Regions from separate parts of the Microcella frigidaquae genome, predicted to be linked through region 4. Evidence: predicted binding sites of a transcription regulator. Region 4 holds the regulator's gene; each other region holds the start of a gene.
The links. The regulator HrcA, encoded in region 4, represses chaperone genes, less so after heat shock. The targets are predictions, from matches to a motif close to TTNGCACTCGNNNNNNNCGAGTGCNAA.

Region 1 (6,898 bases), 1.2 Mb from region 4:
CGAGCGGCCCGGGACTCTCGGGCGCCCTCATGGTCGGGGTCGGTGCCGCGAAGGCGCTCGCCGTCGCCCTCGACAAGCCCTTCTACGCCGTCAACCACCTGGTCGGGCACGTCGGCGCCGACGTGCTGCGCACCGAGGGCGAGCCCGAGATCGAGCTGCCGACGATCGCGCTGCTGGTGTCGGGAGGCCACACCTCGCTGCTGCACGTGCGCGACCTCACGAGCGATGTCGAGCTGCTCGGCGAGACCATCGACGATGCCGCGGGGGAGGCCTTCGACAAGGTCGCCCGCCTGCTCGGCCTGCCCTACCCGGGCGGCCCGCAGATCGACCGCGTGGCCGCCGACGGCGACCCGACCGCGGTGCGGTTCCCGCGCGGGCTCACTCTGCCGAAGGATCTCGAGCGCCACCGCTACGACTTCTCGTTCTCGGGCCTCAAGACCGCGGTCGCCCGACACGTCGAGAAGCTGCGGGATGCGGGCCTCGAGGTGCCCGTCGCCGACATCGCCGCCTCGTTCCGCGAGGCCGTCGCCGACGTGCTCACGGCGAAGGCGATCGCGGCCTGCAGCGACCGCGGTGTGCCGCGCCTGCTGCTCGGAGGGGGTGTCGCCGCGAACGCGCGGGTGCGGGCGCTGGCCGCCGAGCGTGCCGCCGCCGCGGGGGTCGAGCTCCGCATCCCGCCGCTGTCGCTGTGCACCGACAACGGAGCCATGATCGCGGCGCTCGCCGCGCAGCTGATCATGGCCGGGCGCGAGCCCTCGGGGCTGGCGGTGAGCGCCGACTCGACGCTGCCCGTCACGACGGTGCAAGCCTGACCCGACGAGGCTCGAGGCGCGCCCGCCGCCTCGTTGACACCCCCGGGGGTCGCTGACAGCATGGGCCGTGCCCGCACCCGGGCCGCCACCGATCGATACTCAGGAGACCGCATGTCTGACGTGACCCCGCCCCCCGCACCGACCCCGCCCCCGGCCGCTCCGTACGCGCCGGCCGCCGCCGGGCCGAAGACCAACACGCTGGCGATCGTCTCGCTCGTGCTGGCCTTCTTCGTGTCGCTCGGCGCGGTGATCTGCGGCCACATCGCCCTCAGCCAGATCAAGAAGACCGGCGAGAACGGCCGCGGTCTCGCGATCGCCGGCCTCGTGCTCGGCTACCTCGGCCTCGTCGCGGGCCTCATCGGCGTCATCGCCTGGATCGGCTTCTTCGCCATCGCGGCGAGCAGCGGCGGCATCACCTTCGCCCCCTGACCGCTGCGCTGAGCGAACCGCGCATCGACTGATCGGCCCGCGGGGCCGATTAGAGGCTCGCACCGAGGTGAATGCCCGGTGCGAGCCTCTATCATGTGCGGAGCATCCGACCCGACCCGAACGGCCCGCCCATGACTGACGCCGCGTCTCCCGCCCCTTCGCCCGCTGCCGCTTCCGGTGCGCCCGGTGCGCGCAACCGCCTGGCGCCGGTCGCCCTCGTGCTCGCCCTGCTCGTGCCGGTCGCCGGCGCGGTGCTCGGCCACATCACCCTCCGTCAGATCGCGCAGACCGGGGAGGGCGGCCGTGGGCTCGCGCTCGCCGCAACGATCATCGGCTGGGTCGGCACCGTCGCCTGGTTCGTGTTCTGGGGCGTCTTCCTGGCGACTCTGAACGCCCTCGGCGCCTGACCCGCCCGCAAGAACCGTCCGCTCCGCCCGAGCCGCCACAGGAGGATCCCATGGCCGAGACCACGCCCCCGCCGCCCCCGCCCCCCGCACCCGGGCAGGGTGCCGCGGATGCTCCGCTCGAGCCCGCGAAGAAGCCGACGCGCCGCACGCCGGCCGCCACGACGAAGGCGCCCGCCGCCGCCTCGGCGGCGAAGAAGACTCCTGCCGCCGCCTCGGCGGCGAAGAAGGCCCCTGCCGCCGCCTCGGCGGCGAAGAAGACCTCCGCCGCTGCTCCCCCGGCGAGGAAGACCCCTGCCTCGGCCGCGGCTGCGACGGCACCCGTCGCCGCTCCGCCGCCGATCGAGGCGACGCCTCCTGCTTCGCGCCCCGATCCGTATTCGGCCCCCGCGCCCGCTGCGGCGAGCCCCGCCCCTGCGGCTGCCGCCCCGGTCGCGCCCGCGGCCCCCGCGACTCCGGGCGCTCCCGCGGCGCCCGCCGCGCCCGCCGCGACGCCCTACAGTGCGCTGCCCGCCAGCCCCGCCTCGACGCTCAGCGTGCTGGCGCTCGTGCTCGGCATCATCGGCCTGGTCTTCTCTTTCGCCGCCTTCGGGCTCCTGCCGGCCATCGCCGGCGTCATCCTCGGCCACATGGCGCTCAAGCGCGAGCCGCACGCGCGCGGCATGGCGGTCGCGGGGCTCGTCTGCGGCTACGTCGGGATCGCGATCTCCGTGCTGTGGGGAATCCTGTTCCTGTTCCTCACGCTGCTGCCGATCATCTTCTTCTCGAGCGTCGGGAGCATGGGCGGGTTCTGACCCCCGCCATCGGCACGGTCAGAGGCGCTCGGCGAGCAGGGCCGCGCGCTCGCCGGCGATGCGCGTCAGCACCAGCACACCCGCGGCGTCGCCGCGCAGGGCCAGCTTGGGCCGCAGCCGGGCGGGGTCGATGTCGACGCCGCGCTTCTTGATCTCGAGCGTCCCGATCCCGCGCGCGGCGAGCGCGCGCTTGAGCCGGGCGATATCGATGGGCAGCCGCTCCACGATGCGGAACCCGCGCGCGAAGGGCGTCTGCATGGCGGTGTCGCTCGTCACGTAGGCGATCGTGGGGTCGAGCATCCGGCCCCCGATGCTGCGTGCGAGGTCGCCGATCAAGCGCGCGCGAATCACCGCGCCGTCGGGCTCGTACAGGTACTCGCCGAGCGGCCCGGCGTCGACGTCGGCGCTGTCGGTCGCGCTGCGCAGCTCGGCCGGGGGTGCGTCGCCGCGGAGCACGAGCGCCGCCCGCCCGACCCCGGGGCGGGCCAGGGCGCCGCTCCACAGCACGAGCTCGACGACCTCGCCGTCGACCGAGATCCACTGCGCCTCGAGGCCCTCGGGCAGCAGCCCGCGGTCCATCCCGGGGGCGAGTTTGATACCCGCCGGGCGGCGACCGGCGATCGCGAGCGCGTCGGTGAGGCTCGGCGACCAGTCGTCCGGGGAGTTCAGTCGCACGGCTCCCGTGCGCCGTGCGGGGTCGAGCCAGACGGCGCCGACGTCATCGAGGCTCTGCGCGAGGGCATCGCCGTGCACGACCCGCGCGGTGGGGAAGGGCGCCAGGTTGTAGGCGGCGATCGCGGCCGTCACCTCGTCGCGCTCGACCGCTGTCACCGTCAGGTCGAGCGAGGCCAGCGCCAGGGCGTCGCCGCCGATGCCGCAGCCGAGGTCGGCCACGCGCTGCAGGCCGGCGGCGGCGAAGCGTCCGGCATGCTGGGCCGCGACCCGCAGTCGGCTCGCCTGCTCCAGCCCCTCGGCGGTGAAGAGCATCCGCCGCGCGAAGGGGCCGAACTTCTCCTCGGCCTTCCGCCGCAGCCGGTACTGGGTGAGCACGGCGGCGACGCGAGCGGGCGGATGCCCCTGCTTGCGCAGCCCGGCCACCAGCGCCACGACGTCGGCGGTCGAGTCGCTCGGCGCGAGCGTGTCGAGCAGCGCCAGCGCCTCCGGGGTGAGCAGCTCCCGCAGCTCGGCGGCATCCATGGGTCGATCCTGCCACCGGACGGTTCTCCTGTGCGCGCGCCGCGGGCTGGCACTCGGATTGCGAGAGTGCTAATCGCTTCGGTACAGTTGCTCTGGCACTCGCACGTCGAGTGTGCCAACCCCCTCATCGTCGTCAGAAAGAAGAGGTCAACCGTGTCGGTCAGCATCAAGCCGCTCGAGGATCGCATCGTCATCAAGCAGGTCGAGGCGGAGCAGACCACCGCTTCGGGTCTCGTCATCCCCGACACCGCCAAGGAGAAGCCCCAGGAGGGTGAGGTCGTCGCCGTCGGCCCCGGCCGCATCGACGACAACGGCAACCGTGTTCCGCTCGACGTCGCCGTCGGCGACCGCGTGCTCTACTCGAAGTACGGCGGCACCGAGGTGAAGTACGGCGGCGAGGAGTTCCTCGTCCTGTCGGCCCGCGACGTCCTCGCGGTCGTCGTCCGCTAACGACGCACCCCCCGCCCGAGCGCTCGGCGCTCGATCGCGGCTCCACGAGACCCCCGGCGCGCATCCGTGCGACCGGGGGTTCGTGCTGTCGGGGCGGCCTCCGGCGCGGACTACAGTGACCCTGTGCCCGAGAACCGCCTGTCGCCCTCCGGGCTCGCGCTGGCGGTCGGGGCCTACGGACTCTGGGGCTTCCTGCCCGCCTACTTCCTGTTGCTCGAGCCGGCCGGCCCGATCGAGATCGTCGCCTGGCGCATCGCGCTCTCCCTCGTCTTCTGCGTGATCCTGCTCGCGGCGACCCGGGCCTTCCGGCCGTTCGCCGCGCTGCTGCGCGACCGGCGGGTCATGGGGCTGAGCCTCGTGGCCGGCATCCTCATCGCCATCAACTGGATCGTGTACGTCTACGGCTCGACGAGCGGCTTCGTCGTCGAGGCCGCGCTCGGCTACTTCATCAACCCGATCGTCTCGATCGGCCTCGGCGTGATCTTCCTGCGCGAGCGGCTGCGGCCCGGCCAGTGGGCCGCGGTCGGCATCAGCGTGCTCGCCGTGCTCGTGCTGGCGATCGGCTACGGACAGCCGCCGTGGATCGCGCTCACCCTGGCCTTCTCCTTCGGCTTCTACGGCTTCATCAAGAACCGCATGGGCGGGCGCGTCACCGCCGTCGCGGGCCTCACCCTCGAGACCGCCTGGCTCGTGCCCGTCGCCGTGGTCGCGCTCGTCGCCGTCGAGCTGACCGGGGGCATCACGATGGGACGCGCCGGTCTCGGCCACGCGCTGCTGCTCTCGCTCGCTGGCGTCATCACCGCGGTGCCGCTGCTGCTGTTCGCCGCCGCATCGCGCCGCCTGCCGCTCACCGTGATGGGCTTCATCCAGTACCTGGCGCCGCTCATGCAGTTCGCATTCGGCGTGCTCGTGCTGCTCGAGCCGATGCCGCTCGAGCGCTGGATCGGCTTCGCCCTCGTCTGGCTCGCGCTCGCGGTGCTCACCGCCGAGGCGGTCGTGCACCGTCGGCGCGCCGTCAGCCGAGGTCGCGCAGGGCTCCCTCCAGCTCCGTGATGAACCGCTCGGCGTCTCCGTGCGAGAACGGCAGCGGCGGGCGGATCTTGAGCGCCGCGTTGTCGCGCCCCGACGCGCTGATCAGGATGCGCCGCTCGCGCAGCCCGCTCACCAGGGCCGTGGCGGCCGGCTGGTCGGGCAGCCCCGTCGCCGGATCGACGACGTCGACGCCGAGGTAGAGCCCCGCACCGCGCGGGTCGCGCAGCCGCGGGTGCCCCCCCGTCAGCTCGCGGAGCATGCCGAGCAGGGCGGCCCCCACGGCCCCGGCGTGCTGCGGCAGGCCCTCGTCGTGCAGCACCTCCCACGTCGCGCGTGCGGCCGCGACCGAGACGGGCGTGCCGGCGAAGGTGTTGAAGTACCGCACGCGCTCGCCGAACGCGGCCATGAGCGGCCGCCGCGCGACGAGCCCCGCGACCGGGAGGCCGTTCGCCATCGGCTTGCCGATCGTCACCAGGTCGGGGTCGAGGCCGTGCCGGACGAAGCCCCAGAGGCTCGGCTTCTCTGCGGTGGCGCCGAGCCGGCCGAAGCCGGGCTGCACCTCGTCGGCGATGACCAGCCCGCCCGCGGCGCGCACCGCCGCGGCGACGGCGGCGAGGGTGGCGCGGGTCGCGGGGGAGGGGGCGAGGAAGCCGTCGCTGGCGAAGGCGGTGTCGACGATGAGCGCGGCCACGCCGTGCCCGGCGGCCTGCAGCGCGGCGATCGCGCGCTCCGCATCCGCCACCATCGCCCGCCCGTCGCCGACCGGCGGCCGCACGGTGCGGGTCCAGGCGGCGAGCGAGTCGTCGCCGCCGAGCGAGGGCGAGATCGCCGCGATCTCGGTCGTGACGCCGTGGTACGCGTTCTCGGTCACGATGACGCCGCGGTGTCCGGTCGCCTGCTTCGCCACCCGCAGCGCGAGATCGTTCGCCTCCGAGCCCGTGCAGACCAAGGTGAGGGTGTCGAGCGCAGCGGGGAAGGCCTCGACCAGTCGCTCGGCATAGTCGATGAGCCCCTCGTCGAGGTACCGCGTGTGGGTGTTCAGCCGCGCCGCCTGCTCGGCGATCGCCGCCGCCACCCGCGGGTGCGCATGCCCGACCACGGGCACGTTGTTGTACACGTCGAGGAACTCCTCGCCGTCGCGCGTGTACAGCTTCGTGCCGCTGCCGCGCACGAACTCGACGGGGTGCGCGTAGAACAGCCGGTAGCCGGGCGACAGCACCGCCTCGCGCCGGTCGATGAGCGCGCGCGTGCGCTCGTCGAGCGCGGCGCGGTGCTCGGGCCGGTAGTACGTGGCGGGTCCGATCACGGGGTGCCTCCGATGCGGTGCGGGGTGCTCGCGCCCAGCTCGCGCAGGTCGCGGGCGATGGCGCTCAGGTTGCGGCTCGCGTACTCCGCGGCCCGGGGGTTCGCGGCGGCGATGGCCGAGTTCAGGATGCCGCGCTGGGCCAGCCGCAGCAGAACCAGGTCGGGCAGCAGCGCGTGCTCGGCCGGGTCGAGCGGCTCGACGCTCTCGTAGCCCGCCACGTAGGCGGTCGCCGCGGCCCAGGGCGGACCGGCCTCGCCGACCCGGCCGCGGGCGTACGAGGCGGCGACGGCGAGGTCGGCGACCCGCGCGGTGCGGGTCATGTCGCCGAAGTCGAGCACCCCCGTCACCTCCAGCGGGGTGCCGGGCGGCCCCGGCCGTACGAGCACGTTGTCGCCGTGCAGGTCGTTGTGCGCGAGCACCGCGGGCAGGGCGCGCGCGGGCGCGAGCACCGCATCCGCCGCCCGCTCGATGACC
Region 2 (6,898 bases), 1.2 Mb from region 4:
CCTGATCTGGCCGGAGGAGCGGGAACGGGCGGTGCAGCTCGACCGCGCGATCGCCGTCGCCCGCGAGCATCCGGTGCGGGTCGTCACCGGCGATGCCGTCGACGGGCTCGCGAGCGCCTGCGCGCAAGCCCCGGCCGGGGCGACGCTCGTCGTCGCGAGCCCGGCGGTGCTCGTCTACCTGAGCCCGGCCGACCGCGCGCGCTTCGTCTCCGCGGTCGGCGAGCTCGCCCACCACTGGATCTCGCTCGACGGCCGCACCGTGCTGCCCGACCTGCGCGCTGCCGCCGACGTCAGTCTGCCGGGCGACGACGGGGACTTCCTGCTCAGCCGCGACGGGGAGCCGCTCGGCGTGGTCTCGCCGCACGGGGAGCGCATCGACCGTTGGGTCAGGGAGCGTAGATCGCTCTAGCCAGTGCGTCGAGCACCGCGGGCGTGCGCGGCCCGAAGCTCAGCACCTCGCCGTCGGCCATGTCGACGAAGCGGCGCGCCTCGCCGGCGCGGGTGAGCGCCACGGCGGGCTTCTCGGCGAGCAGCCCGTCGACGCCGCCGACGCTCTCGAGACCCGCGGTCATCACGAGGATCAGGTCGGGATTCGCGGCGATCAGCGCCTCATCGGTCATCGGCCGCAGGCCCTGCCAGCCGATCTCGCCGGCCACGTCGATGCCGCCGAGGGCCGTGATCAGCTCGTCCGCTCCCGACTCCTCGCCGAACAGGTAGTAGATGCCGGAGGCGCCGCGCAGGTAGAGGAACAGGATGCGCACGCGGTCGGCCGGGTCCTCCGGGCGGATGCCCTCGATCGCGGTCACGACGTCGTCGATCTCACCGTCGAGCCGCTCGGCGAGCAGCTCGCCGGCCTCGGGGGCGCCGAGCGCGGCCGACACCTGGCGGGCTAGCTCGGCGGGGGCGGCGAGCCCCGGCTCCGCATCCACGTAGACCACCGTCACGCCGGCGTCGCGCAGCTGCAGCACCACGTCGGTCGGCCCGACGGTGCCGTCGGTGATGACGATCGAGGGCCGCAGGGCCAGCACGGCCTCGCTGTTGATCGCGTGACCGCTGCTGGTGACGATCGGCAGACCCTCGGCCTCGGGGAAGGTTGTCGAGATGTCGCGACCGATGACGGAGTCGCCGAACCCGAGAGCGAAGACGGTCGCGGCGATCGAGCCGGCGATGTCCAGCGGCAGGATCCGGCTGGTGTCGGTGACGGTGATCTCGCGGTCGCCGTCGAGGTCGCGCGAGACGACGGTCGCGGGCAGGCTCTGGGCGGGGTCGGTCGTGATGGGCTCGATCGCCGCGTCGGCGATGAGAGCCGTCGAGGGTCCGGTCAGCGATCGGGGGTCGTCGCTCACCACGAGCTCGCTCAGCGGCACCCGCGGGCCGATCGGCGCGGTGGGCTCGCTCGTCGATTCCGGTGCGGCGACGGCGCACCCGGCGAGCAGTGCGACGAGCGCGAGGGCTGCGGGCAGGGCGAGAGTGGTGCGGCGGGTCATCGGAGTCCGGTCGGTCGGTGCGCCGCTCGGCGGCGTGGGGAGCGGCACAGGGCGTGCTCGGAGAGTTAGGCAAGCCTAACCTGCTCCCCTGTGGGGAGGATGTGCGCCCTTGCGAGCCTGCCCGAGCCGCCGCGAGCCGTCCAGGGCCGAAGGTCCTGGCCGCGTACCCTCGACGCTGTGGATGCCCCTGCCGAGTCCCTCGACGAGCGCGCGCAGCGCGTGCTCGAGTTCGAGCGCGCGTGGTGGGGCCACAGCGGCGCGAAGGAGCTCGGCATCCGCCGCGAGTTCGGGTGGACCGCGGCCCGCTACTATCAGGTTCTGAACGCCGTGATCGACACCGAAGTCGCCGTGCGGTACGACCCCGTTCTCGTGGGGCGGCTGCGCGACGTGCGCGACGATCGCGCGCAGCGGCGCCGCACCCGACGTGCGGGCGCCTCCGGCGCTGCCTGAGACCACCCTCCTCTGGAAGGCATCATCACGATGGCCGAGTTCCCCCGCGACCGCTTCGACGAGGTCCCCGCATCCCTGGGGCGCGTCGGCGCCCACCGCGCCCCGCGCTCGCGCCGCGGCGCATGGGTCGCCACGGCCTGGGCCGCCCTCGCCAGCGGACTGCTCGTCGTGCTCGGGCTTTACCTGCTCTCCACGATCACCGACCGGGTGACGTTCGAGATCCCCGGCTTCGGCACGGCCGAGCCCATGCCCACCCCGACTGCGACGCCCTCGCCGACCGCGACCATCGAGCCGATCATCGACCCGGCCGAGGCCGAGCTGCCCGACGGCTTCACGATCACGGTGCTCAACGGCACCGCGGTCGACGGCCTCGGCGCCACGGCTCGCGGGCTCATCGTGGACCCCGGCTGGCGCGTCGGCACGGTCACGGCCGCCGCGCAGACCGACATCGAGGAGACGGTCGTGTTCTACAACGACCCCGCGCTCGAGCGAGTGGCCGCCGGCATGGTGGCGCTGCTCGGAGCGGGCACGATCGAGCAGTCCGATGCGTTCCCGGGCGCCCCCATCACGATCGTGCTGGGTGCCGACTTCGCCGCCGTCGCCGGCGGTTGATCGGCGGCTGATCGGCGTCGGAGCGAGGTCTCCCCGCCGCGGCGGGGAGGTGCGGGCCCGGATGCGGTCCGCGCGTTACGCCCGCGTTTCGGGGTCGTAACGAGTCTGTTCACGCTGCCTCCGAGCCCTTCTCCGATCGGCCCGCCGCCCGTATTCTCGCCGCACAACCGTTCTGCGAGGAGCTCCACCATGCCCCAGGGGACCGTCAAGTGGTTCAATGCCGAGAAGGGCTTCGGCTTCATCACCCGTGCCGACGGCGAAGGCGACGTCTTCGTCCACTACAGCGGCATCGATATGCCCGGCTACAAGGTGCTCGAGGAGGGCCAGACGGTCACCTTCGAGATCGGAACCGGCTCCAAGGGGCCGCAGGCTGAGGGCGTTCAGGTCGCCTGACGCTCCGCCGCGTTCGACCGCAGGACGCAGGCCGGGGGTTACAGTGGCCGACATGAGCCGGAGCGCAGCCCGCAGCCGTCGATGGGCGCGGTCGGTCGTGGTCGTCGGGGCCGTGGTCGTCGCCGTCACGGGGTGCGCCACTGAGCCGCCGCCGATGCCGAGCCCCTCACCCACCGAGACGTACGTCTCGACCTACGTGCCGCCCGAGCCGTACGACATCGCGCCGCTCACCGGCGAGCAGGTCGCCGTCGGCAGCCTCACCGAGCCCTCACTGGCCGCGAAGGTCGACAACCATCCCGCCGCGCGCCCGCAGATCGGGCTCGAGCGCACCGACATCGTGTACGAGGAGCTCGTCGAGGGCGGCCTCACCCGGTACGTCGCGGTCTGGCACTCGGACGTTCCCGACCTCATCGGACCGGTGCGGTCGATCCGTCCGATGGACCCGGACATCATCTCTCCGCTGGGCGGCATCGTCGCCTATTCGGGCGGCCAGTACCGCTTCGTCGAGATGATGCGCGCCGCTCCCGTCGTCAACGCCATCCACGGCCAGGCCGACACTGCCGACACCTTCTTTCGGGGCGACAACGCATTCGCCCCGCACAACGTGCTCGTGCGCGCGCCCCAGGTGATCGCCCAGCACAGCGAGCTCAAGCCGCCCGCGCAGCAGTTCGCGTTCTCCGAGAGCATCGCCTCGGCCACCGCCACCAAGGAGGGCTCGCCGACGAGCCGCATCGACCTGGTCTTCGGCGGCTGGAGCACCCCCTCGTGGCGATGGAAGGCCGAAACGGAGCGCTGGGTGCGCTTCCAGACCGGCGGGGCGGCCGATACGGATGCCCAGGGCGATCAGCTCAGTGCCGTCAACGTCGTCGTGCTCCGCGTGCCCGTGCAGGTCATCTCGGGCATCCCGACCACGAAACTCATCGGCAGGGGCGAGGCCTGGATCTCCACGGGCGGCGCAACCGTCCGCGCGACGTGGTCGAAGGCCTCGATGACCGCGCCGATCCGCATCCTCGACCGGCATGGTGTCGCCGTGCGGCTCGCGCCGGGCAACACCTGGGTCGAGCTCGTACCGCTCGACGGGTCGGCCACCTTCCGGTAGAGCATCCGTCGCCGCGCCCGGCGCAGCGAGCCGGGTGCTGCCGCCGCCCCGCCCCGGTGCGGATGCCGCCCGCGCGGCTTGCACTCGCCTGCTCCGAGTGCCAGAATCATTTAGCACTCATGCTCTGTGAGTGCCAACAGCTACCGCACGTGAGACGTCCGGGAGGGACGAGAACACATGGCAAAGATCATCGCTTTCGACGAGGAGGCCCGTCGCGGCCTCGAGCGCGGCCTCAACACCCTGGCCGACGCCGTCAAGGTCACGCTGGGCCCGCGCGGCCGCAACGTCGTCCTCGAGAAGAAGTGGGGCGCCCCCACCATCACCAACGACGGCGTGTCGATCGCCAAGGAGATCGAGCTCGACGACCCCTTCGAGAAGATCGGCGCCGAGCTGGTCAAGGAGGTCGCGAAGAAGACCGACGACGTCGCCGGTGACGGCACCACCACCTCGGTCGTGCTCGCCCAGGCGCTCGTGCGCGAGGGCCTCCGCAACGTCGCCGCGGGCGCCGACCCCATCAGCCTCAAGCGCGGCATCGAGAAGGCCACCCAGGCCGTCTCGGCCCAGCTGCTCAAGAACGCCAAGGAGGTCGAGACCAAGGAGGAGATCGCCGCCACCGCGAGCATCTCGGCCGCCGACCCCGAGATCGGCGCGCTCATCGCCGAGGCCATCGACAAGGTGGGCAAGGAGGGCGTCGTCACCGTCGAGGAGTCGAACACCTTCGGCACCGAGCTCGAGCTGACCGAGGGCATGCGCTTCGACAAGGGCTACCTGTCGGCGTACTTCGTCACCGACCCGGAGCGCCAGGAGGCGGTCTTCGAAGACCCGTACATCCTCATCGTCAACGGCAAGATCTCGGCGATCAAGGACCTGCTGCCCGTCGTCGACAAGGTGATCCAGAGCGGCAAGCAGCTGCTCATCATCGCCGAGGACGTCGAGGGCGAGGCCCTGGCCACGCTCGTCGTCAACAAGATCCGCGGCATCTTCAAGTCGGTCGCCGTCAAGGCCCCCGGCTTCGGCGACCGCCGCAAGGCCATGCTGCAGGACATCGCGATCCTCACCGGCGGTCAGGTCATCAGCGAGGAGGTCGGTCTCAAGCTCGAGAACGCGACCCTCGACCTGCTCGGCCGCGCTCGCAAGGTCGTCATCACCAAGGACGAGACGACGATCGTCGAGGGTGCTGGCGACGCCGAGGCGATCGCTGGTCGCGTCAAGCAGATCCGCGCCGAGATCGAGAACACCGACTCGGATTACGACCGCGAGAAGCTGCAGGAGCGCCTCGCCAAGCTCGCTGGCGGCGTCGCCGTCATCAAGGCGGGTGCGGCCACCGAGGTCGAGCTCAAGGAGCGCAAGCACCGCATCGAGGACGCCGTGCGCAACGCGAAGGCCGCCGTCGAGGAGGGCATCGTCGCCGGTGGTGGCGTCGCCCTCATCCAGGCCGGCAAGATGGCGTTCGAGTCGGCCGAGCTCACCTCGCTCACGGGTGACGAGGCGACCGGTGCGAACATCGTGAAGGTTGCGATCGACGCTCCGCTGAAGCAGATCGCCCTCAACGCGGGCCTCGAGCCCGGCGTCGTCGCCGACAAGGTGCGCCACCTCGAGGTCGGCTTCGGTCTCAACGCGGCCACCGGCGAGTACGTCGACATGCTCGGCGCTGGCATCGCCGACCCGGTGAAGGTGACCCGCTCGGCGCTGCTCAACGCTGCCTCGATCGCCGGCCTCTTCCTCACCACCGAGGCCGTCGTCGCCGACAAGCCCGAGAAGGCTTCGGCGCCGATGGGCGACCCGAGCGGCGGCATGGACTTCTAGTCCAGGCCACCCGCCGAAACGTCAGGGCGGCTCCCCTCCGGGGGAGCCGCCCTTCGTCGTCGTCGGGGGGATCCGGGCCTCGCCCGCGCGGCAGTGCGCGCTAGGCGGCCGCGGTGCGGGCGCTCAGCTGCTCGAAGATGCGCGTGTTGAAGTCGTAGGCACGCAGCACCTCGTCGACGACGCGCTCCTGCTCGCCGGGAGCCCAGGGTGCGGCGTCCAGCTGGCTGCGGTACGCATCCTTGAAGGCGGCGGGGTCGGCGATGTCGTCGAACAGGTAGAAGCCGATGCCGTTGGTCTCGAAGCCGAACTGCCGCCCGATGACGCGGCCGATGTGCAGGCCGCCCGAGAGGTCGCCCAGGTAGCGCGTGTAGTGGTGGGCGATGTAGCCGGCGGGCCAGGTGGCGGCGACCTCGCGGATGCGAGCCGCGTAGGCGATCGTCGCCGGCACCAGCTGCAACTGCTCGCGCCAGTCGTCGCCGATCAGGAAGGCCAGGTCGGCTTCGAGCGCGGGCAGACGGGTGAGCGCGGGGGAGAGGAAGGGAGCGACGAGCGCGACCTCGCGCATCGCGGGCTCCACGCCCTCCAGCGCCTCGTAGATCGCCCAGTGCTGCGATACCAGGGCGATGTAGTCGTCGCGGGTCGCCTCGCCCTTGAGCAGGCCGTGCATGAATCCCGCGCCCTCGCTGTCGCGGTGGCTGCCGCTGCTGCGCTCGCGGACGAGGCGCGAGAAGGGGATGACCTCGGCGGTCGGGGCGAGGGCGTCGGTGGTGGCGGTCATGCGGTCTCCTGGGGAATAGGTAAGGCTAACCTTACCGACCGGCGCGCCACCGCACCAGGCCGAGAGGTCACGAACAGCCAAGGAATGGCTGTGCTCCGGCCAGCTGGGTTCAGTCGTGGGGCCGCGGCTCGACGCCCAGCGCGGCGCAGGCCCGGTCGTACAGCGCGACGATCTCCTGCCGGATCTGCGGACGCTCGCTGATGGGCTCGCGCCACACCAGGCGCAACGCCTGCTCGGGGCCGTCGCCGACCGCGAACAGCCAGTCACCGCCGA
Region 3 (6,898 bases), 1.2 Mb from region 4:
GCGCGTCACCGCCCCGATCGGCGCCACCGCCGCCCTACTCGGCACGCTGACCGGCTGCGCGACGGCGGCCGCCGAGGCCGAGGTGCAGACCCCGGTCGACGCGAGCTACCGCGACGGCACCTATCAGGCGAACGGCACCTACGAGTCGCCGAACGGCAGCGAGAACATCATCGTGCTCATCGAGCTCGAGAACGACATCGTCACCGACGTCGAGATCACCACCAACCCCAACAACCCCACCACCGCCAACTACCAGGGCCAGTTCGCCTCCGGCATCGCGGATCTGGTCGTCGGGCGCGACATCGATCAGCTCGATGTCACCGTCGTCGCCGGCTCGTCCCTGACCAGCAACGGCTTCCGCGAGGCGCTGACGGCCATCAAGGCCGACGCCGTCGAGAGCTGAGCCGGCACCGCGCGTGACGCAGACCGGCCCGACCGCGTTCGAGGCGATCGGCACTGCCTGGCGCATCGGTCTGGGCGGCTCCGGCACGCCGACCTCCTCCCTCGGCGCCGCGCTGAGCGAGGACGATAGGGAGGCCGTGCTCGCCCGCATCGCGCAGTTCGATCGCGACTGGTCGCGCTTCCGCGACGACTCCCTCGTCTCCCGCATCGCCCGGGAGCCCGGGTCGTGGACCCTTCCGGCCGACGCCGAGCCCCTGCTCGACCTCTACGAACGCCTGCACGCGGCGACGGATGCCCGCCTGAGCCCCCTCGTCGGCGCCAGTCTCGAACGGCTCGGCTACGACGCCGCCTACCGCCTGCAACCCGCCGGCGACCCGCTGCCGGCACCCCGCTGGCAGGATTCGCTCTCCCTGCGCCGCACCGCCGACGGCCTGGTGCTCGACACGGCGACGCCGCTCCTGCTCGATGTGGGAGCGGCCGGCAAGGGGTACCTCGTCGACCTGGTGGGCGAGCTACTCGTGCAGCGCGGGCTGCCCGACACGGTGGTCGACGCGAGCGGCGACGTGCGCGTGCGGGGGGAGCGCAGCATCCGCGTGGCCCTCGAGAACCCGTTCGACCCCTCGAAGGCGCTCGGCGTCGTCGAGCTGCGCGATCAGGCCCTGTGCGCCTCGGCGACGACGCGGCGGGCCTGGGGCGAGGGGCTGCACCACATCATCGACGCGATCACCGGCCGCCCGGTCGACGCCGTCGTCGCGACCTGGGTCATCGCCGACTCCGCGCTCGTGGCCGATGGCGTCGCGACGGCGATGTTCCTGGCCGACCCGGCGCGTCTGTGCAGGGTTTTCGCGGTGGAATGGGTTCGACTGATGGCTGACGGGCGGCTCGAGGCGAGCGCCGGTCTTCGAGGGGAGCTGTTCGCATGAGGGCACGCATCGACGCACTGACCGGCCGGGTCAGCATGTACCGGCTGGCGACGATCACGCTCGCGATCGTGCTCGCGCAGGCCGTGCTGTTCGCCTTCCTCGACGTCATCGGGCCCGACCCGTACGCGATCCTCGGCACGCTCGGCGTCGTGATCGTCGCGACGCTCGGCGCGAACGAGATCGCGGCGCGGCTCGCGCGCGTCGTTCCGCACCGCGAGTCGAGCGTCATCACGGCGCTCATCGTCACGTGCATCGTGCAGCCGAGCCTCACGATGCCGGGCCTCGTCGCGGCCGCCGGCGCGGGCGTTCTCGCCGCGCTGTCGAAATACCTGGTCGTCTGGCGCGGGCGGCACCTGCTCAACCCCGCCGCGACCGGCGTGTGGGTCGCGGGGCTCATTGGCTACGGCTTCGGTCAGGGCGTCGGTTTCTGGTGGGTGGCGACGCCCGCCCTGCTGCCGGCGGTCGCGGTCGGTGCCCTTCTGCTGCTCGACCGCACGCGGCGCCTCGACGTGGGTCTGGTCTTCGTGCTGCTCACGATCGTCATCATCGGCGCACGGCTCGTGGCCACGGGCACGGCACCGCTTGGTGCGGTGACGACGGTGCTGCAGCTGTTCCCGGTCGTCTTCCTCGCCGGCTTCATGCTGAGCGAGCCGCTGACCCTGCCGCCGCGCCGCTGGCAGCAGTGGCTGACCGCCGCCGTCACCGCGGTGGCCTTCTCGATCCCGTTCGGGTTCGGCCCGATCTACACTTCCCCCGAGCTCGCGCTCGTGCTCGGCAACATCGTCGCCTTCGCGGTCTCGCGCCGCGGCGGTGTCTCACTGCGGCTCGTCGAGCGCGCTCCGCTCTCCGACCACGCCACCGAGTACCGCTTCGAGCCCTCCCGCCGGTTCGCCTTCGAGGCCGGGCAATACCTCGAGCTGCACCTGCCGCACCGCGCCGACATCCGCGGCACGCGCCGCACGTTCTCGATCGCGTCGGCGCCCGAGCTGGCCGCGACCGAGCAGTCGCGCGTCGCGATCGGCATGCGGACCCCCGAGGGGGGCAGCTCGTTCAAGGCGGCGCTCGCCCAGCTCGAACCCGGCACCCCCGTCGCCGTGACCCAGGTGGCGGGCGACTTCCTGCTGCCCCGCGACCCGGCGGTTTCGCTGCTGATGGTCGCCGGGGGCATCGGCATGACGCCGTTCGCGAGCCAGCTCGCGAGCCTCGCCGCGCGGGGCGACCAGCGCGACATCGTGCTGCTCGTCGTCAGCTCGAACCCCGGCGAGGTGCTCTACCGCGAGGCGGCCGAGGCCGCGGGAGCCCGCATCGTCGAGGCCTCCCCCGACCAGCTGACACCGGATGCCCTCCCCGAGCTCGTGCCCGACCTCGCCTCCCGGCGCGGGTTCGTCTCCGGCGCGCCGTCGCTCGTCGCCACGGCCCGCACGGCCCTGCGGCGCGCGGGAGTCCGCCGCGTGCACACCGACTACTTCGCCGGGTACTAGGTCGCACGCGACACCCAGCGCGCACCGCGTCAACGGTCCAGAAGCACCGCTGACCAGGCATTTCGCTGTGCGCGAAAGTCTGGCACTCGCATAGTGAGAGTGCTAATCTCGTCGTAGTTGAGTCGACCTGACTCAACTCCAGAACCAGCGCAGCCGCCCACTCGGCGGCACCGAGAAGGGAGACCGAGATGATGATGAGCCTCGACCCGTTCCGCGAGCTCGACCGCATGGCCGCGACGCTGCTCGACCGACGCGACACGCCGCGCATCATGCCGATCGACCTCTACCGCGACGCCGACCACTTCGTGCTGACGGCCGAGCTGCCGGGCGTCGACCCGGGCAGCGTCGACGTCGATGTCGACGGACAGCTGCTCACGATCCGCGCCGAGCGCACGCCGCGCTCGCAGGAGGGCGTGCAGTGGCTCGCCCGCGAGCGCGCCGCGGGGGCGTTCCAGCGTCAGCTCACCCTCGGCCGCGACATCGACACCGAGGGCATCTCTGCCCACTACGAGAACGGCGTGCTGAGCGTGATGATCCCGGTGGCCGAGAAGGCCAAGCCGCGCAAGATCGCCATCGCCACGGCGAGCGACCGCGCCGAGGTGACCGCCTAGGCGCGGTCGCCGTCACCGGTCGACCAGCGGCCCTGCGGGCCCCGTGCCGAGCGACGCCTCCGCGTCGGGCACGGGGCCCGTCGTCGTGCGGGACGACCGCGGCGCAGCATCCAGCCCCGCGACCGGGGCGACGCCGGCGCGCACGGCGCGCAGCGCCCCGAGGATGGCGATGAGGTCGACGACCTCCTGCAGCGTCGCGCCGACGATGGCGGGCAGCAGTCCGACGGCCGCGACGAGCATGAGGCCGACCGAGATGACGATGCCGAGCCAGATGCTCTGCAGGGCGATGCGCACCGTGCGGCGGCCGATCGCGACCGCGCGGGCGACGCGGGCGATGTCGTCGAGCAGGATCACGACGTCGGCCGACTCGCTCGCCGCCGTCGAGCCCTTGGCGCCCATCGCGATGCCGACGTCGCTCACAGCCAGCACGGGAGCGTCATTGACGCCGTCGCCGACCATGACGACCGGGCGCGGCTGCGCCTCGCGGATAATGCGCACCTTGTCGTCGGGCAGGCACTCGGCGTGCAGCTCGGTGATGCCGAGCGACGCGGCGATCGGCCCGGCCGTCGCCGCGACATCGCCGGTGACCATGAGGATGCGCTCGGCTCCGAGCCCGCGCAGGGCGACGAGCGTGTCGGCGGCGTCGTCGCGCACCGCATCCCGCAGCACGATGACGCCGGCGAAGCGGCCGTCGACCGCCGCGTAGACCACGGCCGCGCCGCTCTCGGCCGCGTGCGGCACGAGGTCGGCCGCGTGCTCGGCGACGAAAGCGGGCTTGCCGACCCGCACCCGCCGACCGTCGATGGTCGCCTCGACACCGAAGGTCGCGACCTCGCGCGCGTCGGTGGACGGGCTGAGGCTGCCCGCACGGTCGAGCGCCGCCTGCTGGATCGACGCGGCGAGCACGTGCGAGGAGTACTGCTCGGCCGAGCCCATGAGGTGCAGCAGCTCGCGCTCGTCGAACCCGGGCTGCGGGTGCACGCCGACGACGGCGGGGCGCCCCTGCGTCAGCGTGCCCGTCTTGTCGAACGCGACCGTGCGCACGCGGGCGAGCTTCTCGAGCGAGGCAGCGCTCTTCATGACGATGCCGCGCTTCGCCGCACTGCTCATGCCGCCCATGAAGGCCACCGGCGCCGCGATGAGCAGCGGGCACGGCGTGGCGACGACGAGCACCTCGGCGAAGCGCACCGGGTCGCCGCTGACCGCCCACGCGACGCCCGCGATCGCGAGGGAGACGCCGGTGAACGGCAGGGCATAGCGGTCGGCGAGCCGCACGAGGGGGGCCTTGCTGCTCGAGGCCTCGCGCACGAGCTCGACGATGCGCTGATACTGGGAATCGGCGGCGACGGCGGTCGCCACGATCTCGATCGCGGTCGGGCCGTTGACCGAGCCGCTCAGCACCGGGTCGCCGATGGCTTTGTCGACCGGCAGGCTCTCGCCGGTGAGCGACGACTCGTCGAGGCTCGCGAGCCCGCTGGCGAGGTCGCCGTCGACGGGCAGGATCTCGGCCGGACGCACGAGGAGCCGGTCGCCGACCCGCACCTGGTCGACGGCGATATCGGCGACCGAGCCGTCGGCCTCGATGCGGTGCGCCTGCTGTGGCACGCGGTCGAGCAGCGCCCGCAGCTCGCGCTGGGCCCGGCCCGCGGCAGCGACCTCCAGCGCCTCGCCGCCGGCGAGCATGAAGACGATGATCAGGCTGGCCCAGTACTCGCCCACGACGACCGTGCTGACGATGGCCGTGACGGCGAGGATGTCGAGGCCGAACTGCTGGGCGAGCAGGCCGCGCACCATGCTGACCGCCTCCATCACGGCGATGCCGAGCGCGTAGAGCGAGACGAGCCAGCGGGCAGCGGGCTCGAGGCCGTTGAGTGCGAGCGCGCCGGCGATGATCGCGACCAGCACGGTCAGCGCGACGAGGGGGAAGCGGCGCACGAGCGCGACGAGGCGGGTCACGCTGTCGTGTCTACCCGCTTGCCGCGCCGTTGACCAGCACGCGCACGGCGCGACCTAGCCGCAGGTGCAGCGCTCGGCCTGGGGCACGCCCTCGAGCGCCTGCTCGATGTGCTGGCCGCAGCCGGTCCAGGTGACCTTGCCGCAGGCGGAGCAACGGGCGGGTGAGCACATGGCGGTTCCTTTCAATGGATGCTGCGCCCCGGTCGGCGCGCGCTCCCAGCATACCCCTGGGGGTATCTTCCCTGCAACACCGGGCCCGGCCGAGACGACGGATGCCCGAGGCGCACGGCCCCGGGCATCCGTTGTAGAGCGGCCCCTAAGCGAGTCGCGCTTTCAGGTTCTCGTCGAGCGCCGCGAGGAAGTCCTCCGTGGTCAGGTAGGCCTGCTCGGGGCTGATGAGGATCGCGAGGTCCTTCGTCATCTTGCCGCTCTCGACGGTGGTGATGACGACGTCCTCGAGGGTCTCGGCGAAGTCGATGAGGGCCTGGTTGCCGTCGAGCTTGCCGCGGTGCATGAGGCCGCGGGTCCACGCGAAGATCGAGGCGATCGGGTTGGTCGAGGTCGGCTTGCCCTGCTGGTGCATCCGGTAGTGACGGGTGACCGTGCCGTGGGCCGCCTCGGCCTCGACGACCTTGCCGTCGGGGCTCGTCAGCACGCTCGTCATCAGACCGAGCGAGCCGAAGCCCTGCGCGACGGTGTCGCTCTGCACATCGCCGTCGTAGTTCTTGCAGGCCCAGACGTAGCCGCCCTCCCACTTCATGGCCGAGGCGACCATGTCGTCGATGAGGCGGTGCTCGTAGGTGATGCCGGCGGCCTCGAACTGGGCCTTGAACTCGTTCTCGAAGACCTCCTCGAAGAGATCCTTGAAGCGGCCGTCGTAGGCCTTCAGGATGGTGTTTTTTGTCGAGAGGTAGACGGGGTAGTTGCGGGCGAGGCCGTAGTTGAGCGAGGCGCGGGCGAAGTCGCGGATCGACTCGTCGAGGTTGTACTGCACCTGGGCGACACCGCTGCCCGGCGACTGGTACACCTCGAACTTCATGGGCTCCGAGCCGTCCTCGGGCGTGAACTCGACGGTCAGCGTGCCCTTGCCCTGGAAGCGGAAGTCGGTGGCGCGGTACTGGTCGCCGAAGGCGTGACGGCCGATGATGATCGGCTTGTTCCAGCCGGGCACGAGACGCGGGATGTTCGAGATGACGATCGGCTCGCGGAAGATGACGCCGCCGATGATGTTGCGGATCGTGCCGTTCGGGCTCTTCCACATCTTCTTGAGGCCGAACTCCTCGACGCGGGCCTCGTCGGGCGTGATCGTGGCGCACTTGACGCCGACGCCGTGCTTGATGATCGCGTGCGCGGCGTCGATGGTGACCTGGTCGTCGGTCGCGTCGCGGTTCTCGATGCCGAGGTCGTAGTACTCGAGCGTGACGTCGAGGTAGGGGTGGATCAGGCGGTCCTTGATGAACTGCCAGATGATGCGGGTCATCTCGTCGCCGTCGAGCTCGACGACCGTGCCTTCGACCTTGATCTT
Region 4 (6,898 bases):
AGTGGGCAAGGGTTCCCTCGGTCAGGCCTCCCGCGAGCACGTGGGCGTGCACGTGGAAGACGGTCTGCCCGGCGTTCGCACCGGTGTTGAAGACGAGCCGGAACTGCCCGTCGGCGTGCTCGTTCGCGAGCTGGTGGGCGGTGGCCACCACGTCGGCCAGCAGGGCGGGGTCGCCCGCGGCGAGCTCGGCGACATCGCGATAGCGCGAGGTCTTCGGCACGACGAGCAGGTGCACGGGCGCCTGCGGAGCGATGTCGCGGAAGGCGATCACCGTCTCGGTCTCGTGCACGATCTCGGCCGGGATCTCGCGCGCGATGATGCGGCTGAAGATCGACGGTGCGGGCGTGGTCATGGGCTCCAGTCTAGAGCGCCGCCCTCACCAGCGGCCGAGACGGGCGGAGAGCACGGCGATCGCCGCCGGGCCCGCGGTCGAGGTGCGCAGCACGCTGGAGCCGAGCCGCACGGCGCGGGCTCCGCCCGCGACGAGCCGCTGCAGCTCCTCGGGGGCGACTCCGCCCTCCGGGCCGACGACGATGAGCACGTCGCCGTGCCCGAGCGTCGCGGCGTCGAGCCCGGTGAGGGCATGCTCGGCGGTCGGCTCGAGCACGAGCACGGTCGACGCCGCGGCCCGCGCCGCCAGGTCGGCGGTCGTGGCGAGAGGCTCGACCGTGGGCATCCAGGGCCGAATGGCCTGCTTGGTCGCCTCGCGCGCGATCGTCTGCCAGCGCTCGCGGCCCTTCGCCGCCTTCGCGGCATCCCAGCGCGAGACGCTGCGCGCGGCCTGCCAGGGGATGATGCCGTCGACGCCGAGCTCAGTCGCGGCCTGCACGGCGAGCTCGTCGCGGTCGCCCTTCGCGAGCGCCTGCACGAGGTGGATGCTCGGCCGCGGCCGCTCATACCGCTCGACCCGGTCGACCGCGAGCGCGACGTCGCCCGGCTCGACGCTCGCGACGACCCCGTGCACGACGAGTCCCGCCCCGTCGCCCAGCCGCAGCTGCTCGCCGACGCGTACGCGCGCGACGGTCGCGGCGTGGCGCGCGTCGGAGCCGCGCAGGTGCACGACCGCCTCCCCCGACGACGCGTCAGCGGCGGCCAGTTGCGCCGCGAGGGTCTCGTCGAGGTAGAAGTGGGCCACGGCCGCGCGCTAGAGGTTGAGGAAGCGGTCGCGCAGCTTGGCGAAGATGCCCTGCTGGAAGGTCGAGAACTGCGGCGGCACCGGACGGCGGCTGGAGGCGAACTGGCGGATCAGCTCGGTCTCCTTGCTGTTGAGCCGGACGGGCGTCACCACCTGCACGCCGATCTTGAGGTCACCCCGGCCGGAGCCGCGCAGGCGCGTGATGCCGCGCTCCTTGATGGTGATGATCTCGGCGCTCTGGGTGCCGGGCTTGATCTCCACGGGCACGTCGCCGTCGAGTCCCGGCAGCACGACGGTCGTGCCGAGGATGGCGTCGGTCATCTGCACCTCGACCGTGGCGAGCAGGTCGTCGCCGTTGCGGCTGAAGGTATCGTGCGTCTTGACCTTGATCTCGAGGTAGAGGTCGCCGTTGGGGCCGCCGGCCGGGCCGACCTCGCCCTGGCTGGGCAGCTGGATGCGGACGCCGGTGTCGACGCCGGCCGGGATGTCGACGGGGATCGCCCGGCGGGCCCGCACGCGGCCCTGCCCCGCGCAGGTGGGGCACGGGCTGGGGATGACCGTGCCGTAGCCCCGGCACGAGCCGCAGGGGCTCGAGGTCATGACGTTGCCGAGCAGGCTCCGCACGGTGCGCTGGATCTGCCCGGAACCGCGGCAGATGTCGCAGGTCTGCGGGCTCGTGCCGGGCGAGCAGCAGGATCCTTCGCAGGTGCTGCAGAGGATCGCCGTGTCGACTTCGATCGTGCGGGTGGTGCCGAAGACGATCTCGTCGAGGTCGACCTCGACCCGCAGCAGGGCGTCCTGCCCGCGCTCGCGGCGGCTGCGGGGCCCGCGCTGCTGCTGGCCGCCGCCGAAGAAGGTCTCGAAGATGTCGCCGAAGCCGCCGAATCCGGATGCGCCGCCGAAGCCGCCCGACCCGCCGAGGTCGTACTGCTGCCGCTGCTGCGGGTCGCTCAGCACGTCGTAGGCGTGCGTGACGAGCTTGAACCGCTCGGCCGCCTCGGCACTGGGGTTCACGTCGGGGTGCAGCTCGCGGGCCAGTCGGCGGTACGCCTTCTTGATGTCATCGGCGCTCGCCTGCCGGTCGACGCCGAGCACCTCGTAATGGTCTGCCACTTATTCCTCACCGAGCAGGCGCGACACGTACCGGGCGACGGCGCGCACTGCTGCCATGTTGTTCGAGTAATCCATGCGGGTGGGGCCGAGCACCCCGAGCTTCGCGGTGCTGTCGGCGCCCACGCGGTATGCGCTGGTGACCACGGCGGTCTCCTTCAGCGCCTCGGCGTTCTCGCGGCCGATGCGCGTGGTGACGCCGTTCTCGTCGACGTTCATCTCGCTGAACAGCTTCAGCAGGGTGACCTGCTCCTCGAGCGCCTCGAGCACCGGGTACACGCTGCCGGCGAAGTCGCCCTCGGTGCGCACCAGGTTCGCCGCGCCAGCCATGACGAGGCGGTCGGTGCGCTGCGCATCCACGTGCCCGACGAGTGCTTCGGCGATGACGGAGACGGCCGCCCCGCGGTCGGGAGCGAAGCGGTCGGCGAGGCGCGCGGCCAGTTCCGGCACCTCGGTCAGCGCCTGGCCGGCGAGCGCCGCGTTCAGCTTCGCGCGCAGCTCGCCGACGAACACCTCGTCGGCCTCCATCGGTAGCTCGATGATGCGCTGGTCGACCCGGCCCCCGTCGGTGATGAACACTGTCATGAGGCGGGTCGCCGACATCGGCACCAGCTCGATGTGGCGCACCCGGGCGTTGCCGAGGGTCGGGTACTGCACGAGCGCGACCTGATTCGTCAGGTGGGAGAGCAGCCGAACCGTGCGCGCAAAGACGTCGTCGAGGTCGACGGACTGGTCGAGGAAGGCGGCGATGGCCTGCCGCTGCGCCGTGCTCAGCGGCCGCAGATCGGCGAACTGGTCGACGAAGACGCGGTAGCCCTTGTCGGTCGGCACACGCCCGGAGGAGGTGTGCGGGGCCGTGATCAGCTCCTCCTCCTCGAGCAGGGCCATGTCGTTGCGGATCGTCGCGGCCGAGACGCCGAACTGGTGCCGATCGACGATCGCCTTCGAGCCGACGGGCTCGCGCGATTCGACGTAGTCGAGCACGATGACGCGCAACACGTGCAGGGCGCGTTCCGAGACCATGGCTCCGACTCCCCTCGCCTGATCGACTGTCGTCTCCCGTTGGCGGGCCCGCACCTCGTGCTGGCACTCGCCGCTTCGGACTGCCAATTCTACCCCCGGCTTCCCGCGTGCCCCTATTGCCGGGCCGGATGCTCGACGCTAGGTTTGCCTCGTGCTCCACCCCGGGACCCATCCGTCCGAACTAAGAACATTGAAAGGCAGTGCCCATGACTGACCAGACTCCGCCCCCCGCCCAGCCGGCCGCCCCGCTCTCGGAGGCGGAGGACCGCCAGTGGGGTTCGTTCGCCCACCTCGGCGGCGTGCTCGGCTTCCTCCCGGCCCTCATCATCTGGCTCGTGTTCAAGGACCGCGGCTCGTTCACCAACACCGAGGCGAAGGAGGCCCTGAACTTCCAGATCGCCGTCACCATCGCCTACGTGGCGCTGAACGTGCTGAGCTTCATCCTCGCCGCCGTCACCTTCGGCATCGGCGGGCTGATCTCGTTCCTGATCCCGCTCGTCTGGATCGCCGCCGTGATCTTCTCGATCCTCGGCTTCGTCAAGGCCAAGGACGGCGTGAACTACCGCTACCCCGTTTCGATCCGCCTCATCAAGTAGGCGCTGTCGGCGCGACCAGCGGGCCTCGACCTCTCCGGTCGGGGCCCGCCGGTGTTTAATGACCGCATGAGCGATCAGCCCCCCATGACCCCGCCGCCCGCCAACCCCTACGCCTCGGCGCCGCAGCCGATGAGCCCCGGCGACGAGAAGCTCTGGGCCACTCTCGTGCACATCGGCGGTATCTTCTTCGGGTTCATCCCGGCGCTGCTCGGCTACCTGCTGCTCAAGGATCGCGGCCCGTTCGTGCGCGGGCACACCGCCACGGCCCTGAACTTCCAGCTGACGATGCTCATCGCCTCCGCGATCGGCGTCATCACCTCGCTGATCGTGATCGGCGTCATCATCCTCGCTGCGGTCAGCATCCTGATTCTGGTGTTCTCGATCATCGCCGCTCTCGCGGCGAACCGCGGTGAGGCCTACGCCTACCCGCTGACGATCACCTTCCTGAAGTAGGCCGCGTCAGTCGGGCAGCAGGCGCCGCACGACGGCGTCGGCGAGCAGGCGCCCGCGCAGGGTGAGCACGACGGTTCCGCGCAGCGCGAGCCCCGGCTCGACGAGCTCATCGGCGATGAGCTGGGCGACCGCTCGGCGGCCGAGCGGGGTGAGGGCATCCGTCGGCAGACCCTCGACGAGTCGGGTCTGCAGCAGTACGCGCTCGACGCGGCGGGTCTCGGCGTCGAGCGTCTCGCGCCCGGCGGCCGGGCTCACGCCCGCCGCGAGGCGCTGGGCGTAGGCGGCGGGGTGCTTGACGTTCCACCAGCGCACACCGCCGACGTGGCTGTGCGCGCCGGGGCCGACGCCCCACCAGTCGTGGCCGAGCCAGTAGGCGCGGTTGTGGCGCGAGCGGTGGGCGGGTGCGTCGGCCGTGCCACGCGCCCAGTTGCTGACCTCGTACCAGTGGTAGCCGGCGGCGGTGAGCCGGGCATCCGCCGCCTCGTAGAACGCGGCGTGGAGGTCGTCGTCGACGGGCGGAACCTCGCCGCGCGCGATCTGCCGGGCGAGCTTCGTGCCCTCCTCGACGATGAGCGCGTAGGCGCTGATGTGGTCGGGCTCGCACGCGAGGGCGGCGTCGAGGCTGCGCGCCCAGTCGTCGGCCGACTCACCGGGGGTGCCGTAGATGAGGTCGAGGCTGACCTGGAGCCCCGCTTCCTTCGCGGCCTGGACGACGCGCGGCACGTTCTCGGGGTCGTGCGTGCGCTCGAGCACGGCGAGCACGTGCGGCACGGCCGACTGCATGCCGACGCTGACCCGCGTGAAGCCGGCGGCGGCGAGGCGCTGCAGGCCCGCTGCGTCGATCGAGTCGGGGTTGGCCTCGGTCGTCACCTCGGCGTCGGGCGCGAGCGTGAATGTGTCGCGCACCGCGGCGAGCATGCGCGCGAGGTCGTCCGTGGGCAGCAGTGTCGGGGTGCCGCCGCCGAAGAAGACCGTGCTCACGGGCCTTGACGGAAGCCCGCTGTCGCGCAGCACGCGCGCGGCGAGCGCGACCTCGGCGATCGCCTGGTCGGCGAAATCGCTCTGCTTGACCCCGCGGATCTCGTCGGCCGTGTACGTGTTGAAGTCGCAGTAGCCGCAGCGCACGCGGCAGAACGGCACGTGCAGGTACACACCGAGGTCGCGGTGCTCCGCGCCGTCGATGACGCTCGGCGGCAGCATCCCGTCATCGGGTGCCGGGTCGGCGAGGGGCAGGGCGCTGGGCACCCGCCTATCCTCCCAGCCCGCGTTCCGTTCGTAACTCAGGCAGAGCTCACACGTGTGGCGCGTAAACCGGTCATCGATGTCGTCTCAGCCTGAGTTGCGAACGGGGCCCAACGGGTCTGGCAGGGTTGACGGGTGACCACCACGATTCTCTGGGACGTCGACGGCACCCTGCTGCTCAACAGCTACACGGGCGGCGGCGAGCTGTACCACACGGCCGTCGAGCGCACCGTCGGCCGCGAGCTGCACCCGCCCCTGCCGCGCACCCACGGCAAGCCCGACGGGTTGATCCTCAGCGAGATCCTCGCCCACTTCGGGTACGACGACGCGTGGCACGAGCGCGCCCGGGCGGTGCTCGACGAGCTCTCGATCGAGAGGGCGCAGGCGGGCGATCGGCGCGAGCCCGCTCCGGGCGTGGTGGATGCTCTCACCGCGGTCGCCGCCCGCGGCTGGCACAACGCGCTGCTGACGGGCAACTCGCTGGTGCGCGCCCGCGTCAAGCTCGAGGGTGCCGGGCTCGGGCCGGAGTGGTTTGACTGGGACCGCTCCTTCTTCGGCGCGACGGCCCGCGACCGCAGTGAGATCACCCGCGCGGCGCGCGCGGCGCTGCCCGACGAGACCCTCGTCATCGTCGGCGACACCCCGCGCGACGACGAGGCCGCGGCCGCAGCGGGCCTGCCGTTCATCGGCGTTGCGACGGGCGTGTTCTCGGTCGACGACCTGCGCGAGACGGGCGCGGTGCTCGTGGTGGCCGACCTCGCCGGGTCGCTCGACGAGGTGCTCGCGGCGATCGAGGGGCTCTAGGGGAGCATCCCGGAGCAGGGCTCGGGTCAGCTGACGAGCGCGACGCCCTGCACGAACCAGATCTGGTTCATGCGGAAGACCATGACCGCGACCGCGAGGCTCGCCACGCCCATGACGATGGTCGCCCAGCGCGAGCGGTCGACCAGGGCCCAGATGATCGCCCCGACCGGCAGCACGAGGGCGGTCACGAGGTAAATCCACCACTCGACGATGTCGCCGGTCGGCTCGTTGCCGACGAACGGGGCCACGATGCCGATGACGATCTGCACGATGAGCACGAGCGCGACCGCCGCGGTGGCCAGCACGCTGTAGTCGTCCGGCTTGCGGCCGATGCCGCCGAGCACGAGGGCGACGAGCCCGGCGATGACGCTGACGGCGATGGCGATCGTGCTGAACCACTCGATCACTGGGGGGCCTCCTGGGCGGATGCGGACGTGTGCTCCTGCGGGAACCCGACCAGCGTACGACCGCGTCCCTGACGCACCCTGATGAGGGCGATCAGACGGTCGGGATGCGCGCCGCTGCCGCGCTCGAT

Region 1: the regulator HrcA is predicted to act here: its motif matches at 3,683-3,709, upstream of groES (co-chaperone GroES).
Region 2: the regulator HrcA is predicted to act here: its motif matches at 4,152-4,178, upstream of groL (chaperonin GroEL).
Region 3: the regulator HrcA is predicted to act here: its motif matches at 2,886-2,912, upstream of BJ959_RS06065 (Hsp20/alpha crystallin family protein).

The regions. Positions count from the first base shown of each region.
Region 1 is NZ_JACHBS010000001.1:1,271,530-1,278,427, reverse strand. Features, by position in the region: gene tsaD (tRNA (adenosine(37)-N6)-threonylcarbamoyltransferase complex transferase subunit TsaD) at 1-812, shown strand, start outside; gene BJ959_RS06290 (DUF4190 domain-containing protein) at 924-1,241, shown strand; gene BJ959_RS06285 (DUF4190 domain-containing protein) at 1,373-1,648, shown strand; gene BJ959_RS12640 (DUF4190 domain-containing protein) at 1,699-2,439, shown strand; gene BJ959_RS06275 (THUMP-like domain-containing protein) at 2,458-3,636, opposite strand; gene groES (co-chaperone GroES) at 3,790-4,086, shown strand; gene rarD (EamA family transporter RarD) at 4,210-5,139, shown strand; gene BJ959_RS06260 (aminotransferase class III-fold pyridoxal phosphate-dependent enzyme) at 5,102-6,424, opposite strand; gene BJ959_RS06255 (phosphotransferase) at 6,421-6,898, opposite strand, start outside.
Region 2 is NZ_JACHBS010000001.1:1,176,342-1,183,239, reverse strand. Features, by position in the region: gene BJ959_RS05880 (DUF2332 family protein) at 1-409, shown strand, start outside; gene BJ959_RS05875 (heme/hemin ABC transporter substrate-binding protein) at 387-1,487, opposite strand; gene BJ959_RS05870 (DUF3263 domain-containing protein) at 1,665-1,937, shown strand; gene BJ959_RS05865 (LytR C-terminal domain-containing protein) at 1,968-2,549, shown strand; gene BJ959_RS05860 (cold-shock protein) at 2,739-2,942, shown strand; gene BJ959_RS05855 (DUF3048 domain-containing protein) at 2,995-4,041, shown strand; gene groL (chaperonin GroEL) at 4,219-5,847, shown strand; gene BJ959_RS05845 (biliverdin-producing heme oxygenase) at 5,948-6,625, opposite strand; gene BJ959_RS05840 (DUF2470 domain-containing protein) at 6,735-6,898, opposite strand, start outside.
Region 3 is NZ_JACHBS010000001.1:1,220,959-1,227,856, forward strand. Features, by position in the region: gene BJ959_RS06050 (PLP-dependent aminotransferase family protein) at 1-403, shown strand, start outside; gene BJ959_RS06055 (FAD:protein FMN transferase) at 417-1,325, shown strand; gene BJ959_RS06060 (FAD-dependent oxidoreductase) at 1,322-2,806, shown strand; gene BJ959_RS06065 (Hsp20/alpha crystallin family protein) at 2,995-3,417, shown strand; gene BJ959_RS06070 (heavy metal translocating P-type ATPase) at 3,430-5,373, opposite strand; gene BJ959_RS13090 (hypothetical protein) at 5,428-5,544, opposite strand; gene BJ959_RS06075 (NADP-dependent isocitrate dehydrogenase) at 5,690-6,898, opposite strand, start outside.
Region 4 is NZ_JACHBS010000001.1:23,026-29,923, reverse strand. Features, by position in the region: gene BJ959_RS00155 (histidine triad nucleotide-binding protein) at 1-352, opposite strand, end outside; gene BJ959_RS00150 (16S rRNA (uracil(1498)-N(3))-methyltransferase) at 377-1,135, opposite strand; gene dnaJ (molecular chaperone DnaJ) at 1,145-2,248, opposite strand; gene hrcA (heat-inducible transcriptional repressor HrcA) at 2,249-3,268, opposite strand; gene BJ959_RS00135 (DUF4870 domain-containing protein) at 3,475-3,864, shown strand; gene BJ959_RS00130 (DUF4870 domain-containing protein) at 3,931-4,317, shown strand; gene hemW (radical SAM family heme chaperone HemW) at 4,324-5,562, opposite strand; gene BJ959_RS00120 (HAD family hydrolase) at 5,695-6,363, shown strand; gene BJ959_RS00115 (hypothetical protein) at 6,390-6,770, opposite strand; gene truB (tRNA pseudouridine(55) synthase TruB) at 6,767-6,898, opposite strand, start outside.